2 linked regions of the Mesorhizobium japonicum MAFF 303099 genome follow. The protein of the gene in region 1 interacts with the protein of each later gene in a pairwise test. Links are inferred from orthologs where the notes say so. Each region holds a gene or a part of one and is shown on either strand. Other genes may lie near its edges.

Region 1 (8,416 bases):
TGCCGCGGACGAAATCGATATCGGCATTGCCGGTGTATTGCGATGCCATCATGTCGGCATGCATCTTGTCCATCGCCGCCTTGTAGCCTTCGGTTGAAGGGCTGGTCGCGCCCATCGACATGCCAGCCATATCGTGTTTCATCTCTTCGCTCTGCGCCGGGACGCTTTCGAGGAAGACGGCGAGCAGCATTCCGGCCGCCATCAGCAAAAGCACGAGTTTCTTGGCCAAGGTCATTCATGGTCTCCTGTTGGTTGGGTTCGTATTTGGGGGTTTGGATCAGAGTTTCAACGTCCGCAGCCGCAATGCGTTGGCAATGACGGAGACCGAGGACAGGCTCATCGCCGCCGCCGCCAGCATTGGCGACAAGAGCATGCCGGTAAGCGGATAGAGCACGCCGGCGGCGACCGGCACGCCAAGCACATTGTAGAGGAAGGCGAAGAACAAGTTCTGGCGGATGTTGCCGATCGTCGCCTGGGCCAGCGTGCGGGCCCGCACGATGCCGTTGAGGTCGCCCTTGACCAAAGTGATGCCGGCGCTTTCGACCGCGACATCGGCGCCGGTGCCCATGGCGATGCCGACATCGGCGCTGGCCAAGGCCGGCGCATCGTTGACGCCGTCGCCGGCCATGGCGACGCCGGCGCCCCTGCCGCGCAGTTCCTCGACCAGGGCTGCCTTCTGTTCCGGCAACAGGCCGGCGCGAACCTCGTCGATGCCGAGGCTTTTGGCGATTGCGTTGGCCGTGCGCTCATTGTCGCCGGTCGCCATGATGATCCTGAGGCCACTGTCATGCAGCGCCCTGATCGCCTCGGCGGTGGTCGCCTTGATGGGATCGGCGACGGCAACGATGCCGGCCAGTGTGCCGCCGACAGCGACGAACATCGCCGTCTTGCCGTCGCCCTGCAGCGCTTCTGCGCTGGCCGAAACGGCGGAAACGTCAACGCCGAGATCGCCCATCATCGCGGCATTGCCGAGCGCGACGGCCTTGCCCGACACCGTGCCGGAAACACCCTTGCCGGTAACCGCCTCGAAATCCCCGGCGTCGGTGACGGTTGCACCGCGCGCCGCGGCGCCCTCGACGATGGCCTCGGCAAGCGGATGCTCCGAGCCCTTCTCCAGGCTCGCGGCGAGCCCCAGCAATTCGTCTTCGGAAAAGCCGTTTGCCGCGACGACATCCGTCAGTTTCGGCCTGCCCTCCGTCAGCGTGCCGGTCTTGTCGACGATCAACGTGTCGACGGAGGCGAAGCGTTCAAGCGCGGCGGCTTCCTTGATCAGCACGCCGGCATGCGCCCCGCGCCCGGTGGCGGTCATGATCGACATCGGCGTGGCGAGGCCAAGCGCACAGGGACAGGCGATGATCAGCACCGAGACCGCCGAGACGATGGCGAAGATCAGGCTGGGCTCAGGACCGAAGATGGCCCAGGCGATGAAGGCCGCGATGGCGACAAGGACGACGGCCGGGACAAAGTAGAAGGAAACGCGGTCGGCTAATCCCTGGATCGGCGCGCGCGAGCGCTGTGCCTTGGCGACGAGTTCGACGATGCGCGCCAGCGTGGTCTCGGCGCCGATCCGTTCGGCGCGCATGATCAGCGAACCTTGCCTGTTGAGCGTGCCGCCGGTCAGTGCGTCGCCCTCGGCCTTTTCGACCGGCAGCGGCTCGCCCGTGATCATCGATTCGTCGATGGAGGAGCGGCCTTCGAGCACCGTGCCATCGACCGGCACCGCATCACCGGGCCGGATGCGCAGGCGATCGCCGGCCTTGACGCTGTCCAGCGGTACATCGGTCTCGGAACCGTCTTCGGCCATACGCCGCGCGGTCTTCGGCGCCAGATCGAGCAAGGCGCGGATTGCCGATCCGGTCTTTTCGCGGGCACGCAGTTCCAGCACCTGGCCAAGGAAGACCAGCGCGACAATGACGGCGGCGGCCTCGAAATAGACCGGCACCGCACCGCCATGGCCGCGGAACTGATGCGGGAAGATATCCGGAAACAGGGTGGCGACGACGCTGTAGAGGTAGGCCGCGCCGACGCCCAGCGAAATCAGCGTCCACATGTTGGGGCTGCGGTTGAGGACAGACTCCCAGCCACGGCGGAAGAAGGGAAAAGCGGCCCAGAGCACCACTGGGCTTGCCAGGACCAGCTCTATCCAGACCTTTGTGCGATCATCGACCCAGCTTTCGAAAGACACACCAATCATCGGCGCCATCGCGACGATCAGAAGCGGGATCGACAGGACCGCGCTGACCCAGAACCGCCTGGTGAAATCGACCAGTTCGGGATTTGGCCCTTCATCGCCCGATGGCACGCCCATCGGCTCAAGCGCCATGCCGCAGATCGGGCAGGAGCCGGGCTTGTCACGGATGATTTCGGGATGCATCGGGCAGGTGTATTGCGTGCCCTTGGGCGCGGGCGGCGGCGCCGGCCTGTCGCCGAGATAGGTCTGCGGTGCCGCCTCGAATTTCGCCTTGCAGCCGGCGGAACAGAAATAGAAGCCCTGGCCTTCATGGCGAACGAGGTGCCTGGCTGTGGCACGGTCGACGCTCATGCCACAGACGGGGTCGGTGGCCGTCAGGTATTGTTCCGGCTCGGCCTGGAATTTCGAACGGCAGCGCTCGCTGCAGAAATGATAGAGACGACCGCCATGCTCCGATGTCGGCTTGCCGGCGGCCGGATCCACGGTCATGCCGCAGACCGGATCGCGCAGAACGGCCGCCGCATCGGCGCCTTTCGGCGCGCAACAGCTGCCGTGCGCGCCATGTGCGTGGTGCTCGCCGCGATGGTCATGGTCTGGATGCGTCATTCCAAAAATGCCTCTTTGCCTCTGCCTGGTTGCGGAGGTAGTGCTTCCAGTAACTGGAAGGTCAAGGGCTGTTCCGATTTTTTCGTTTTTGGCCCGGCATTGGCTGTTCGCCGGGAACCGGCGGCTACATCATGTCAGGTAAATGGCGCGCGACCATCTCGACGCTACCGGCAGGCGGCCGATGATCTCGTCTTCAATCCGGCGTTCCCGACATCGGGTGTGATCTTGCGGCAATCCTGGGAAGTCAGGCTGGCTTTAAGAGCTTGGCTTTCTGTTGGCTCTCCCATTGCGGCATGATATCCACACCGGAAAAGATCAACAAACCATAGCGCCACCTGTGCTAGAAGGCTCCCGCGATGCCTGGCGGCTCCCGCCAGTTCCATGGAAGCAAGGATTTCGAACAAAGCAGCTCGTGAAAATGAAGCGTCTGGTCATCAACCTCGATCGATCTCCCGAGCGGCTTGCCCACATGTCGAAGGAATTCGCCCGCATCGGCATTGGGTTCGAGCGGGTCGCGGGGGTCGATGGCAAGGAACATCCCGACCTGATGCTGCAGCCGCAGCACGCGATACACGCCACCCGGCCGCTCTCCGGCAGTGAAATCGCCTGCCTGCACAGTCATCGAGCCTGCTGGACGATCATTGCGCAGGATGAGGCCCCATACGGCGCGGTTTTCGAGGACGACATGGTCTTCTCCAGCAAGGCCGGGGCGTTGCTGGGCGATACGAGTTGGGTGCCGGCGGACGCCGATGTCGTGAAGCTCGAAACGTTCTTCTCCAGAACCGTGATCCAGAGGAGAAGGATCTCTGCCGGGCATGGTTTTTCCATGTTCCGGCTCCGCAAGGGCCATCCGGGAGCTGGCGGTTATCTGCTCTCGCGGCGAACGGCACGCGACTTTCTGGAGGCAACGGCGCAGGTCAACATTGCTGTCGATGATCTCATCTTCGACCCCATCATATCGGCCGGCAAGACTATCTACCAACTTGTCCCGGCGCTCTGCGCACAGGATCAATTCGTCGGCGGAAGGCTGCCAAGCCTGCTCGACCAGGAACGCGATGCCGCGCGGACCGCGAGCGGGCTTATGACAAGGCAGAAGAAGCCAATGGCCGTGAGAATCAGTAGGGAGGCCGGGCGGACCGCACGGTGGATCGCCGATTTCTGCAGATTCCGGCAACGGATCGTCGTTCCCCTCGATCCGATCGAGGCAAAGGACTAGGCCGCTTGCCGGGCCGCCAGCAGGCCCCATACCCAGCGCCGCGAAAACACGCTATAGACGCCGCCCAAATGGCAAGGCCGACTGATACTTATGGCGAAAATCTCCCTGAAGCTCGATGAACTGATCGACGGCGAAGCCTTGCGCCGCGAGATGACCGCGCTGACGACGGCCACGGCGGGCGACGGTTCGGGAGCAGCCGCCCGCGCCGGCGTCCTGCAGCTTCTCAAGGCCCGGCTCGCCGAAGGCCGAAAGATTGCCGAGGCCATGCTGAAGGAGGATGGCGGCGGCAATGCCTGCGCCGAGCGATTGTCGCATCTGATGGATGAGCTGATCCGGGCGCTTTACGATTTCGCCGCGACGCATGTCTACCGGGTGAAAAACCGTTCGTCGGCCGAACGCATGGCCGTCGTGGCGGTCGGCGGCTATGGCCGCGGCACGCTGGCGCCGGGATCCGACATCGATCTTCTGTTCCTGTTGCCCTACAAGCAGACGCCATGGGGCGAGCAGACCGTCGAATACATGCTCTACATGCTGTGGGATCTCGGCCTGAAGGTCGGCCACGCCACCCGCAACATCGATGAGTGCCTGCGGCTGTCGCGCACCGACATCACCATCCGCACCTCGATCCTGGAAGCGCGCTTCCTGTGGGGCGAACGCAAGCTCTACGACGAGCTGATGCTGCGTTTCGACCATGAGGTGGTGCGCACGACTGGCCCGGAATATGTCCAGGCCAAGCTCGCCGAGCGCGACGAGCGCCATGCCAAGGCCGGCGAGAGCCGCTATCTGGTCGAGCCCAACGTCAAGGACGGCAAGGGCGGCCTGCGCGACCTGCAGACGCTGTTCTGGATCGGCAAATACTTCTACCGGGTGCGCACCGGCGAGGAACTGGTCGAAAAGGGCGTCTTCACCGAGGCCGAGTACCGCGAGTTCCAGAAGGCCGAGGACTTCCTGTGGGCGGTGCGCTGCCACATGCATTTCCTCACCGGCAAGGCCGAGGAGCGGCTGCATTTCGACATCCAGCGCGAGATCGCAGAGCGGCTCGGCTACACCACCCATCCCGGCCTGTCGGCGGTCGAACGCTTCATGAAACACTACTTCCTCGTCGCCAAGGATGTCGGCGACCTGACCCGCATCTTTTGCGCGGCGCTCGAGGAGGAACAAGCCAAGCACGTCCCCGGCTTCAATCGCATCTTCCTCACCTTCCAGCGCCGCAAGCGCAAGCTCGCCGGCACCTCCGACTTCATTGTCGACAACCACCGCATCAACATCGCCGACGACCAGGTGTTCGAGCGCGATCCGGTCAATTTGCTCAGGCTGTTCTGGTTCGCCGACAAGCACGGGCTGGAATTCCACCCCGATGCGCTGAAGCTGCTCACCCGCTCGCTCGGCCTGGTCAACAAATCGCTGCGGCGCGACGAAGAGGCCAACCGGCTGTTCCTCGACATATTGACCTCGGACCGCAATGCCGAACTCAATCTGCGACGGATGAACGAGGCCGGGCTTCTGGGCAGGCTGATCCCCGACTTCGGCAAGATCGTCGCCATGATGCAGTTCTCGATGTACCACCACTACACGGTCGACGAGCACCTGATCCGCTGCATCGGCGTGCTGGCCGAGATCGAGCGCGGCGATGGCGAGAAGGTGCATCCGCTGTCGCATTCGCTGATGCCCGGCCTGAAGAAGAGCCGCGAGGCGCTCTATGTCGCCGTCTTGCTGCACGACATCGCCAAGGGCAGGCCGGAAGACCATTCCGAGGCCGGCGCCCGCATCGCGCGGCGCATCTGCCCGCATATGGGGCTGTCGGCGGCGGACACGGAAACCGTCGCCTGGCTGGTCGAGAACCACCTCGCCATGTCGATGACGGCGCAGACGCGCGACCTCAACGACCGCAAGACCATCGAGGATTTCGCCTCGATCGTGCAGTCGGTCGAGCGGCTGAAGCTCTTGTTGGTCCTCACCGTCTGCGACATCAGGGGCGTCGGGCCAGGGGTGTGGAACGGCTGGAAGGGCCAGTTGCTGCGCACGCTCTATTACGAGACCGAGTTGCTCCTGACCGGCGGTTTCTCGGAAGTGTCGCGCGCCCAGCGCACGGCGGCGGCGCGCGAACGTCTGGCCGAGGCGCTCGCCGACTGGCCCGACAAAGACCGCAAGCGCTATGTCGGGCTGCATTATGAGAACTACCTGCTGACCGTCGACCTGCCGGATCAGCTGCGCCACGCCGAATTCGTCCGCGAGGCCGACGCAGCCGGCAAGAAGCTCGCCACCATGGTCAAGACCCACCAGTTCGAGGCGGTGACCGAAATCACCGTTCTGGCGCAGGACCATCCCCGTCTTCTCTCGGTCATTGCAGGGGCATGCGTCGGCGCCGGCGGCAATATCGTCGACGCGCAGATCTTCACCACCGCCGACGGCCGCGCGCTCGACACCATCCTGATTTCGCGGGAATTCGACCGTGACGAGGACGAACGCCGCCGCGCCGAGCGCGTCGGCCGGCTGATCGAGGATGTGCTGTCGGGCAAGAGCTGGCTGCCGGAGATGATCGAGAAGCGCACCAAGCCAAAACGCGGCGCCAAAGTGTTCAAGATCCCGCCACGCGCCGAAATCCGCAACACGCTGTCAAACCGGTTTTCGGTCATCGAGGTCGAGGGGCTCGACCGCCCGGGCCTGCTGTCGGAGATCACCGGCACGCTGTCCGACCTGTCGCTCGACATCGCCTCGGCGCACATCACCACTTTCGGTGAAAAGGTCATCGACACCTTCTATGTCACAGACCTCACCGGCCAGAAGATCGATAGCCCGGCCCGCATCGCCACCATCCGCAACCGGCTGATGGCAACGCTCGAAGGCATCGCGCCCGAACGCGGCGGCAAGGCCAAGGCGGCCGCCGAGTGACTGCCATCCTCACCTTGTCCCACTCCCACAGGCAGTCTTCGAACGCATGAGCCTCGTCAAGAAATTCGCTACCGTCGCTTCCGGCACGCTGATGAGCCGCGCGCTCGGTTTCGGCCGCGAGATGCTGATGGCGGCAGCGCTCGGCACTGGACCGGTGGCCGACGCCTTCAACGCCGCCTTCCAGTTCCCCAACACCTTTCGCCGGCTGTTTGCCGAGGGCGCGTTCAACGCCGCCTTCGTGCCGCTGTTTGCCAAGGAGATCGAAACGCACGGCACCGACGGGGCCAAGCGTTTTTCCGAGGAAGTGTTCGGCGTGCTGTTCTCGGCGCTGCTGGCGCTGACCATCGCCATGGAACTGGCGATGCCGCTGATCGTGCGCTACCTGGTGGCGCCGGGCTTTGCCGACACGCCGGGCAAGTTCGAGACGACCGTCCTGCTGGCGACGATCATGTTCCCCTATCTCATCTGCATGTCGCTCGCGGCCATGATGGCCGGCATGCTGAATTCGTTGCGCCGCTATTTCGCGGCGGCGATCGCGCCCGCTTTCCTTAACATCATCCTGATCAGCGTGCTTGGTTATGCCTGGTATCGCGGGCTGGATGCGCATGCTGTCGGCTTCAGCCTGTCCTGGGGCGTTCTGGCGGCGGGGCTCGTGCAACTCGCCATCGTCTGGGTGGCGGTGCGCAATGCCGGCATCTCGATCGGTTTCCGCCGGCCGAAGATGACGCCGAACGTCAAGCGCCTGCTGATCCTGGCCCTGCCGGCGGCGATCACCGGCGGCATCACCCAGATCAACCAGCTGATCGGCACGGCGATCGCGTCGGCGCAGGACAGTGCGGTGTCCTCGCTTGCCTATGCCGACCGTGTTTACCAGTTGCCGCTTGGGGTGGTCGGCGTGGCCGTGGCGATCGTGCTGTTGCCGGAACTGTCACGGGCGCTGAAATCGGGCAATCTCATCGAGGCCGCCAATCTGCAGAACCGCTCCGTCGAGTTCACACTGTTCATGACGCTGCCTGCGGCGGCGGCACTGTGGGTGATGGCGGAGCCGATCGTGCGGCTGGTCTATGAGCGCGGCGCGTTCGCCGCCAACCATTCGACGCCGACCGTGGCGGCGATCCTGGCGATCTTCGGCCTTGGCTTGCCGGCCTTCGTGCTGATCAAGGCCTTCACCCCGGGCTATTTCGCGCGCGAGGACACGCGCACGCCGATGATCTTCGCCGCCATCTCCGTGGCGGTGAACGTCGCCACCGCGCTGACGCTGTTTCCCAGGATGGGCGCACCCGGAATTGCAGTGGCTTCGGCCGTGGCCGGCTGGGTCAACGCGCTGATGCTGCTTGCGGTCTTGATCCGGCGCGGCCATTGGGGCCGCGACGTGCCGCTCCTGAAGCGCATTCCGCGACTGGTGCTGTCGGCGGCGGTGATGGCGGTGGCGCTGTATTTCGCCGAGCACTGGCTGGCCGTCAGGCTCGGTCCGGGCTCGCCGCTGGTGGTCAAGGCGACGACGCTACTGG
Region 2 (6,315 bases), 860 kb from region 1 along the record:
GCGCATTCTGTTCCAGCGCGTCCTTGGAGAGACTTGGGTCGCGCGCGACATTCTTCGGTTCGGACAGGAAATGCAGCGACGGCATTTCGAATTTGTCCGAGCCGATCAGCGAGGTCTGCGCCTCGCGCTGGACGCGCGCGCCAGGCGCCGGGCGCGGCGCCGGCGCCTCGACGCGGGTGGCGGCATCCGAACGGAACTGCTGTACCTTGGCGGCGGGGGCCGCACGGCGCTGGGCGACGGGCTCGTCGTCGAAATCCATGTCCTCGTCGTCACGGTCGAAGATATCGTCATCGTCCGGATCCACGGAAACGCTGCGGTCATTGACCATGGCGGCGAAGAATTCCGGCTCGACGCGGGCGCGGCCACCCGGGCTCATCCGTTGCTCGGCGAATTCGGCCGATTCCACGCGCTCGGCAGCGCGCCGCCAGGCGCTGGCGCGCGGCTCCATCTCCGGCTCGTATTCGTCGCGTTCCTGCCTGCGGCGCACCGCGCGGCGATGCATCCACGCGCGCAGCGACAGCCACCAATGAGTGATGGCGCCGAGCGCTAATATGCCCTCGTCGCCCTCATCCTCTTCATTGTCGAACAGAAGATCGTCCTCGCGCGGGTCCGCTGCCGCCGGCTCTTCCATCACGGCGAAGCCGTTCTTGCGCCCGATCAACGCCGAGCCAAAGGCGAACAGCCAGAGCGTCGGCCCGGCCAGCAGCACGGCGAGCACGCTGGCGATCAGCCCGGTCGGATAGCCGCCGATCAGGACGCCGGGAATCTTGAGCACCATGTCGCCGAACACGCCGCCGAGGCCGGTGGGCAGCGGCCAGGTCTTGGGCGGAACGATGCAGCCGGCGATCGCGGCGGCGAGCAGGGCGAAGCCGAACCAGAACAGCCCGCGCTTGGGCAGCCTGTCGACACCGCGCGCCGAAAACAGCAGGTACCCCCAGATGACAGCCGGAACCAGCGCGGCGACCGCAGCAAGGCCGAAGAACTGCATGGCGAGATCGGAGAAAACCGCGCCGGCATAGCCCATGGCGTTGGTGACGGTGTTGTTGGTGGCGTGCGAGAAGCTTGGATCGGCAACGTTCCAGGTGGCGAGGCTGGCAACCCCGAAGGCTACAGCCAGAAACATGCCGGCGCCGACCAGCCGGCCGACCTGGCGCCGCGCGAAAGCCTGGATGCCGTGCCCCGTATCGGTCATCGCGAGCGGTGCTGAAGCCCCTGAACGCATGCTCTTCCCCGTCAGTGATTGCCTGGCCCGAGCACATGACGCACTCCGGCAGATTCGAACGCCAGACTATCGGTGGGAAGGTTAAGGGGGCATTAACTATAAGCGGTTGAGATCATGTCACTTCAGGTTGAAGTGGAAGCGGGCAGGATGTGCAACGTCGCCGTGCGACCGCCAGGGGTGGGTAGAGGCATGCGGTCTACCTTCCTTCGCGTGGCGGCTCTCGCTTGGGCGGCGCTTAGTCTCCTGCTCGCCGTGCACTGGTTTGCCGAGCTCGGGATGGTGGGCTTTCCGGATGGTTACGTGACACCCTTTGCCAGGGCGACCGGCCCACTCCTGCACCTGCTCGCCTCCGCCTGCCTGATACAGGGCCTGTATTTTCTGTGCAGGGCTCTCCTCGGCAAGGGATTTGGGGTGCCAGATCTTGGCCTGCAAATTCTGATTGCGGCCATACTGACGGTGGCGCCGACGTTGATTGTCTGGAATTGCCCCCATTCCCAGACCTGCAGCAGTGCCTATGAGGCGCTGACAAACACCATGATGGACGATGGGATCGGCGGATAGACTCCGCCAGCGGACGGCATCGGGACCGCCTGCGGTCTCCGCCAAAGCGCACTGGCAAACGAAGCGATGGCGGGCACCCGCCATCGTTCGGCTATAAAACGGTCGGGCCCTCCGGACCCGACCTCGTGCAATCATTTGTGACCGGCATACATCATCAGGTTGGCGCAGAATTCGGCGTGAGGCTTGCTCATCGCCGCGTCCTGGCACTCCTTCATCATCTTGTCCTGCTTGTCCTTAGCCGTCGAGGCCCAGGCTGCCTTGAAGTCCGCCTCCGGCTTCATGGTTTTCATGCTGGAATCGGTGAAGAACGGCGCCATGTTGGCCGGTTCATCCAGAGCACCGGCAAATGCCATGCCACCAACCATCGAAAGAGCGAGCGCTCCAAGGCAGATATTCTTGAGGTTCATGAGAAAGTTCCTCCCTGTTTTTGCACGAGCGTCAGAACGACGATCGCCCCCACAGTTCGGAACCAAAGCGGTCGATGTTTCTTCCCAAGGGTCCATCACGCGAACGTGATTGCGCGAACCAGGGGTATAGACAGAACATTTTACCAAAAAAGAGGCCCGGAAACAATCCGGGCCTCAAGGCGTGAGCTCCTTGCGGGAGCGTCACGACGGGATCTCTGGAGCAGTCCCTGGGAGAGCCGGATTGCGATTCTCCCGGGAATTGCGTGAGGGACAATGGGGCCGGCGGGAGGAGGATCCGCCGGCCCCGTTGGCGAGGCTGGCCTTACGGCACCACTTCGCCATGCTGGGAGATGTCGAGGCCTTCGACCTCTTCCTGGGTCGTCGGACGCAGGCCGACCAGCGCCTTGACGATGTAGAGGATCACGAAGGTGGCGATCGCCGTCCACAGGATGGTGAAGACGATGCCGTAGAGCTGGGTGACCACAGAGCCGCCCTTGCCGAGCGCGTTGATCGCCGGATCGGCCAGCGCGCCGGTGAGCAGCGCACCGATGATGCCGCCGACGCCGTGCACGCCGAAGGCATCGAGCGAGTCGTCATAGCCGAACATGTGCTTCACCTTGACCGCCGAGATGTAGCAGAGCACGCCGGCAACGATGCCGATGATGAAAGCGCCGGTCGGGTTGACGAAGCCGGAAGCCGGCGTCACCGCGACGAGGCCGGCGACGGCACCCGAGATGATGCCGAGCACCGAGGGCTTCTTGGCGACGATCCATTCAGCGAACATCCAGGCGAGCGCGGCGGCAGCGGTGGCGACCTGCGTGTTCATCATCGCAGCGCCGGCAAGACCGTCCGCCGCCAGTTCCGAACCGGCGTTGAAGCCGAACCAGCCGACCCACAGCAGCGAAGCGCCGATCACCGAATAGACCAGGTTGTGCGGCGCCATGTTGGTGGTGCCGTAGCCTTCGCGCTTGCCAAGAACCAGCGCGCAGACCAGGCCCGCGACACCGGCGTTGATGTGGACGACCGTACCGCCGGCGAAGTCGAGCACGCCAGCCGTGCCGAGGAAGCCGCCACCCCAGACCCAATGTGCGATCGGGCAATAGACCACGATCAACCACAGCGCCATGAACAGCAGCAGCGCCGAGAACTTCATGCGCTCGGCGAAGGCGCCGGCGATGAGGGCAGGTGTGATGATGGCGAAGGTCATCTGGAACATCGAGAAGACGAATTCAGGAATGTTCGAGACCCCCGGCAGCCAGAGCGTCGAGACCGTGATGCCGTGATGGAAGAATTTCGAGAAGCCGCCGAGATAGGCATTCATGCCGCCGCCGTCGGAGAAGGCCAGCGAATAGCCGAACATGAACCACAGCACCGTCACCAGGCAGGTGATGGCGAAGCTCTGCATGATGGTGGCGAGCACGTTCTTCTTGCGCACCATGCCGCCGTAGAACAGCGCCAGGCCCGGAATGGTCATCATCAGCACCAGGGCCGTCGAGGTCAGCATCCAGGCGGTGTTGCCGGTGTCGAGCACCGGGGTGGGAGCGGCAGCCGGGGCGGCTGCGGCAGCGGCCGGAGCGGCTTCCTGCGCAAAGGCGGCGACGCTGCCCAATGCTGCCAGAGCAAGCGAGCCCAGCAGGGCCGCCCGTCCCGTTGTCTTCAAGGTGGAAGAAATATTCATTGAACTCTCCATTGGAATACGTGTTCGCCGCTCAGAGCGCGTCGGTGTCTGTTTCGCCGGTGCGGATGCGCACCGCCTGATCGATGCCGAAAACGAAGATCTTGCCGTCGCCGATCTGGCCGGTCTTGGCCGCGGCGGTGATGGCTTCGACGGCCTTGTCGACCGTATCGGCACTGACAGCGACCTCGATCTTGATCTTCGGCAGGAAACTGACCGCGTATTCCGCTCCGCGATAGATTTCCGTATGTCCCTTCTGACGCCCGTAGCCTTTGACTTCGGTGACGGTCAGGCCCTGGATGCCGACGGCGGTAAGCGCTTCGCGTACCTCGTCCAGCTTGAACGGCTTGATGATTGCCATCACGATTTTCATAAGGTTTCACCCTTTGCTGTTGCGGTCCCCCGCGTTTGCACGACTTCACCGATCCCAAAGAGCCGGAGAGTGCCCACAAGGATTCAAGCTCCGTGCCAAGTGCCGAAGCAGCCTGTTAACCTGTTGTAAACAAAGGGAATGAGGGGATTGGAGGCAGCGAGTGCCAATGCCTGCGGCACGCCATGTGCTCAAAAATTATGCAATTTTTCGATTTTGCCTAATTTGCCGGCTTTGAGCACGATCCCGAAAAGCCGAGCCGGGTTTTCCCGGACAAACGGTTTTCGTTTGTCAGTGATCCTGCTCAAACAAGACTCGCAATGCTCAACGCTTGAGCCGGATCAACCCTTCCTGGGCCATCGAGGCGATCAGCGTGCCGTCGCGCGCATAGAGCGTGCCTCGACTGAAGCCGCGCGATCCCGAGCTCGATGGGCTGTCCTGCGCATAGAGCAGCCAGCCGTCGAGCGAGTGCGGCCGGTGGAACCACATCGAATGGTCGAGACTCGCCGCCTGGATGTCGGGATCGAACAGGCCACGTCCATGCGCGAAGGTCGAGGTGTCCAGCAGCGTCATGTCGGAGAGATAGGCGAGCAGCACCGATTGCAGCGCGCGGTCATCGGGAACCGGGCCGGCAAGGCGGATCCAGACATTCTGCCGGGGCGGCAGCTTGTCGCGGCTTTCATAGTGCTGGAGATTGACCGGCCTGAGCTCCAGCGGCCGTTCGCGTGCCCAGAAGCGGCGCACCGCCTCCGGCACACGTTCGGCTCTTTCGAGCAGCTGGCGCTGCGTCGGCAGCCCTTCCGGCGGCGGCACGTCGTCAGGCAGTGCGAATTGGTGTTCCAGCCCCTTTTCGTCGACCTGGAACGAGGCTTCCAGCGAAAAGATCGCCTGTCCGTGCTGGATCGCCAGCACGCGCCGGGTGGTGAAGGAGCCGCCGTCGCGGATGCGGTCGACCTCGTAGACGATCGGCACCCTGATGTCGCCCGGCCGCATGAAATAGCCGTGCAGCGAATGCACGAAGCGGTCCGGTTCCACCGTCCGCTGCGCCGCCACAAGCGCCTGGGCGATGGTCTGGCCGCCGAAGACGCGCTGCCACTCCACCTGGGGGCTGCGACCACGATACAGATTGTGTTCCAGCCTCTCGAGGTCGAGAATGCTCAGAAGCTCGTCGATCGCCGCCGTCATGTTTTGTGACCTCGCCGCAAAATTGCTATGGCGGTTTCCGACAGGAAGAACGAGCCGTCAAGGGCGCAGGTCCGGGCCGGCGCGCAAGGAGCCAAGACAATGGAACGCAAGGCGGACGCCAAGACCATATCCGGGCTCGATGTTCTCGTCGCCGGCGCCGGCTATGTCGGCCTGGCCACCGCCGTCTCGCTGAAACAGGCGCGACCCCATCTGGCCGTGGCGCTGGTCGACGCCGCGCCCGCCGGCGCCTGGCAACGCGACGGCCGCGCCTCGGCCATTGCCGCTGCCGCTTGCCGCATGCTCGACCAGCTCGGTGTCTGGGCCGAGATCGCGCCACAGGCGCAGGCGATCACCGAGATGATCATCACCGATTCGCGCAGCGCCGATCCAGTGCGCCCGGTCTTCCTGACCTTTGGCGGCGAAGTCGCGCCGGGCGAGCCCTTCGCCCATATGGTCGCCAACAAGTCGCTCAACGGCGCCTTGCGCGCCAGAGCTGAAAAACTCGGCATCGACATCATCGAAGGCGTCGCCGTGCAGAGTTTCGAGACCAATGGCGCCGGCATCACGGTTCATCTGGCCGATGGGGCGGCGCTGACGGCACGGCTGCTGGTCGCCGCCGACGGCGTCAATTCGAAGCTGCGCGACATGGCCGGCATCAAGACGGTGAAGTGGGACTATGGCCAGTCCGGCATCGTCTGCACCGTGGCGCATGAACGCCCGCACAATGGCCGCGCCGAAGAGCACTTTTTGCCGGCCGGCCCCTTCGCCACGCTGCCGCTGAAACCCGAGGAGGACGGCACAAACCGCTCGTCGATCGTCTGGGTCGAACGCGCGGAAGATGCCAAAGCGCTGGTGGAAGGCGACGACCTAGTCTTCGAGCATGAACTCGAACAGC

Evidence for each region. The genes of interacting proteins can lie anywhere in the genome.
Region 2: the proteins of MAFF_RS21810 (region 1) and MAFF_RS17610 interact in binary tests that used the Escherichia coli proteins (3 or more experiments, as listed by UniProt). The link is inferred for Mesorhizobium japonicum MAFF 303099 from one-to-one orthologs.

The regions. Positions count from the first base shown.
Region 1 is NC_002678.2:4,246,464-4,254,879, reverse strand. Bases 3,785-7,105 are described here. They hold MAFF_RS21810 ([protein-PII] uridylyltransferase), read left to right. Parts: upstream 3,785-4,103; coding sequence 4,104-6,905; downstream 6,906-7,105. Other genes in these bases: murJ (murein biosynthesis integral membrane protein MurJ), read left to right, coding at 6,952-7,105; MAFF_RS21815 (glycosyltransferase family 25 protein), read left to right, coding at 3,785-4,013. Outside these bases: CopM family metallochaperone, read right to left, coding at 1-235; MAFF_RS21820 (heavy metal translocating P-type ATPase), read right to left, coding at 278-2,797; more of MAFF_RS21815, read left to right, coding at 3,216-3,784; more of murJ, read left to right, coding at 7,106-8,416.
Region 2 is NC_002678.2:3,385,448-3,391,762, forward strand. The notes cover bases 2,570-5,388. They hold MAFF_RS17610 (P-II family nitrogen regulator), read right to left. Parts: upstream 4,239-5,388; coding sequence 3,900-4,238; downstream 2,570-3,899. Other genes in these bases: MAFF_RS17605 (ammonium transporter), read right to left, coding at 2,570-3,868; tesB (acyl-CoA thioesterase II), read right to left, coding at 4,560-5,388. Outside these bases: MAFF_RS17590 (DNA translocase FtsK), read right to left, coding at 1-1,222; MAFF_RS17595 (hypothetical protein), read left to right, coding at 1,412-1,783; MAFF_RS17600 (hypothetical protein), read right to left, coding at 1,915-2,190; more of MAFF_RS17605, read right to left, coding at 2,513-2,569; more of tesB, read right to left, coding at 5,389-5,420; MAFF_RS17620 (ubiquinone biosynthesis hydroxylase), read left to right, coding at 5,520-6,315. UniProt on the Escherichia coli protein: Involved in the regulation of nitrogen metabolism. Regulates the activity of its targets by protein-protein interaction in response to the nitrogen status of the cell.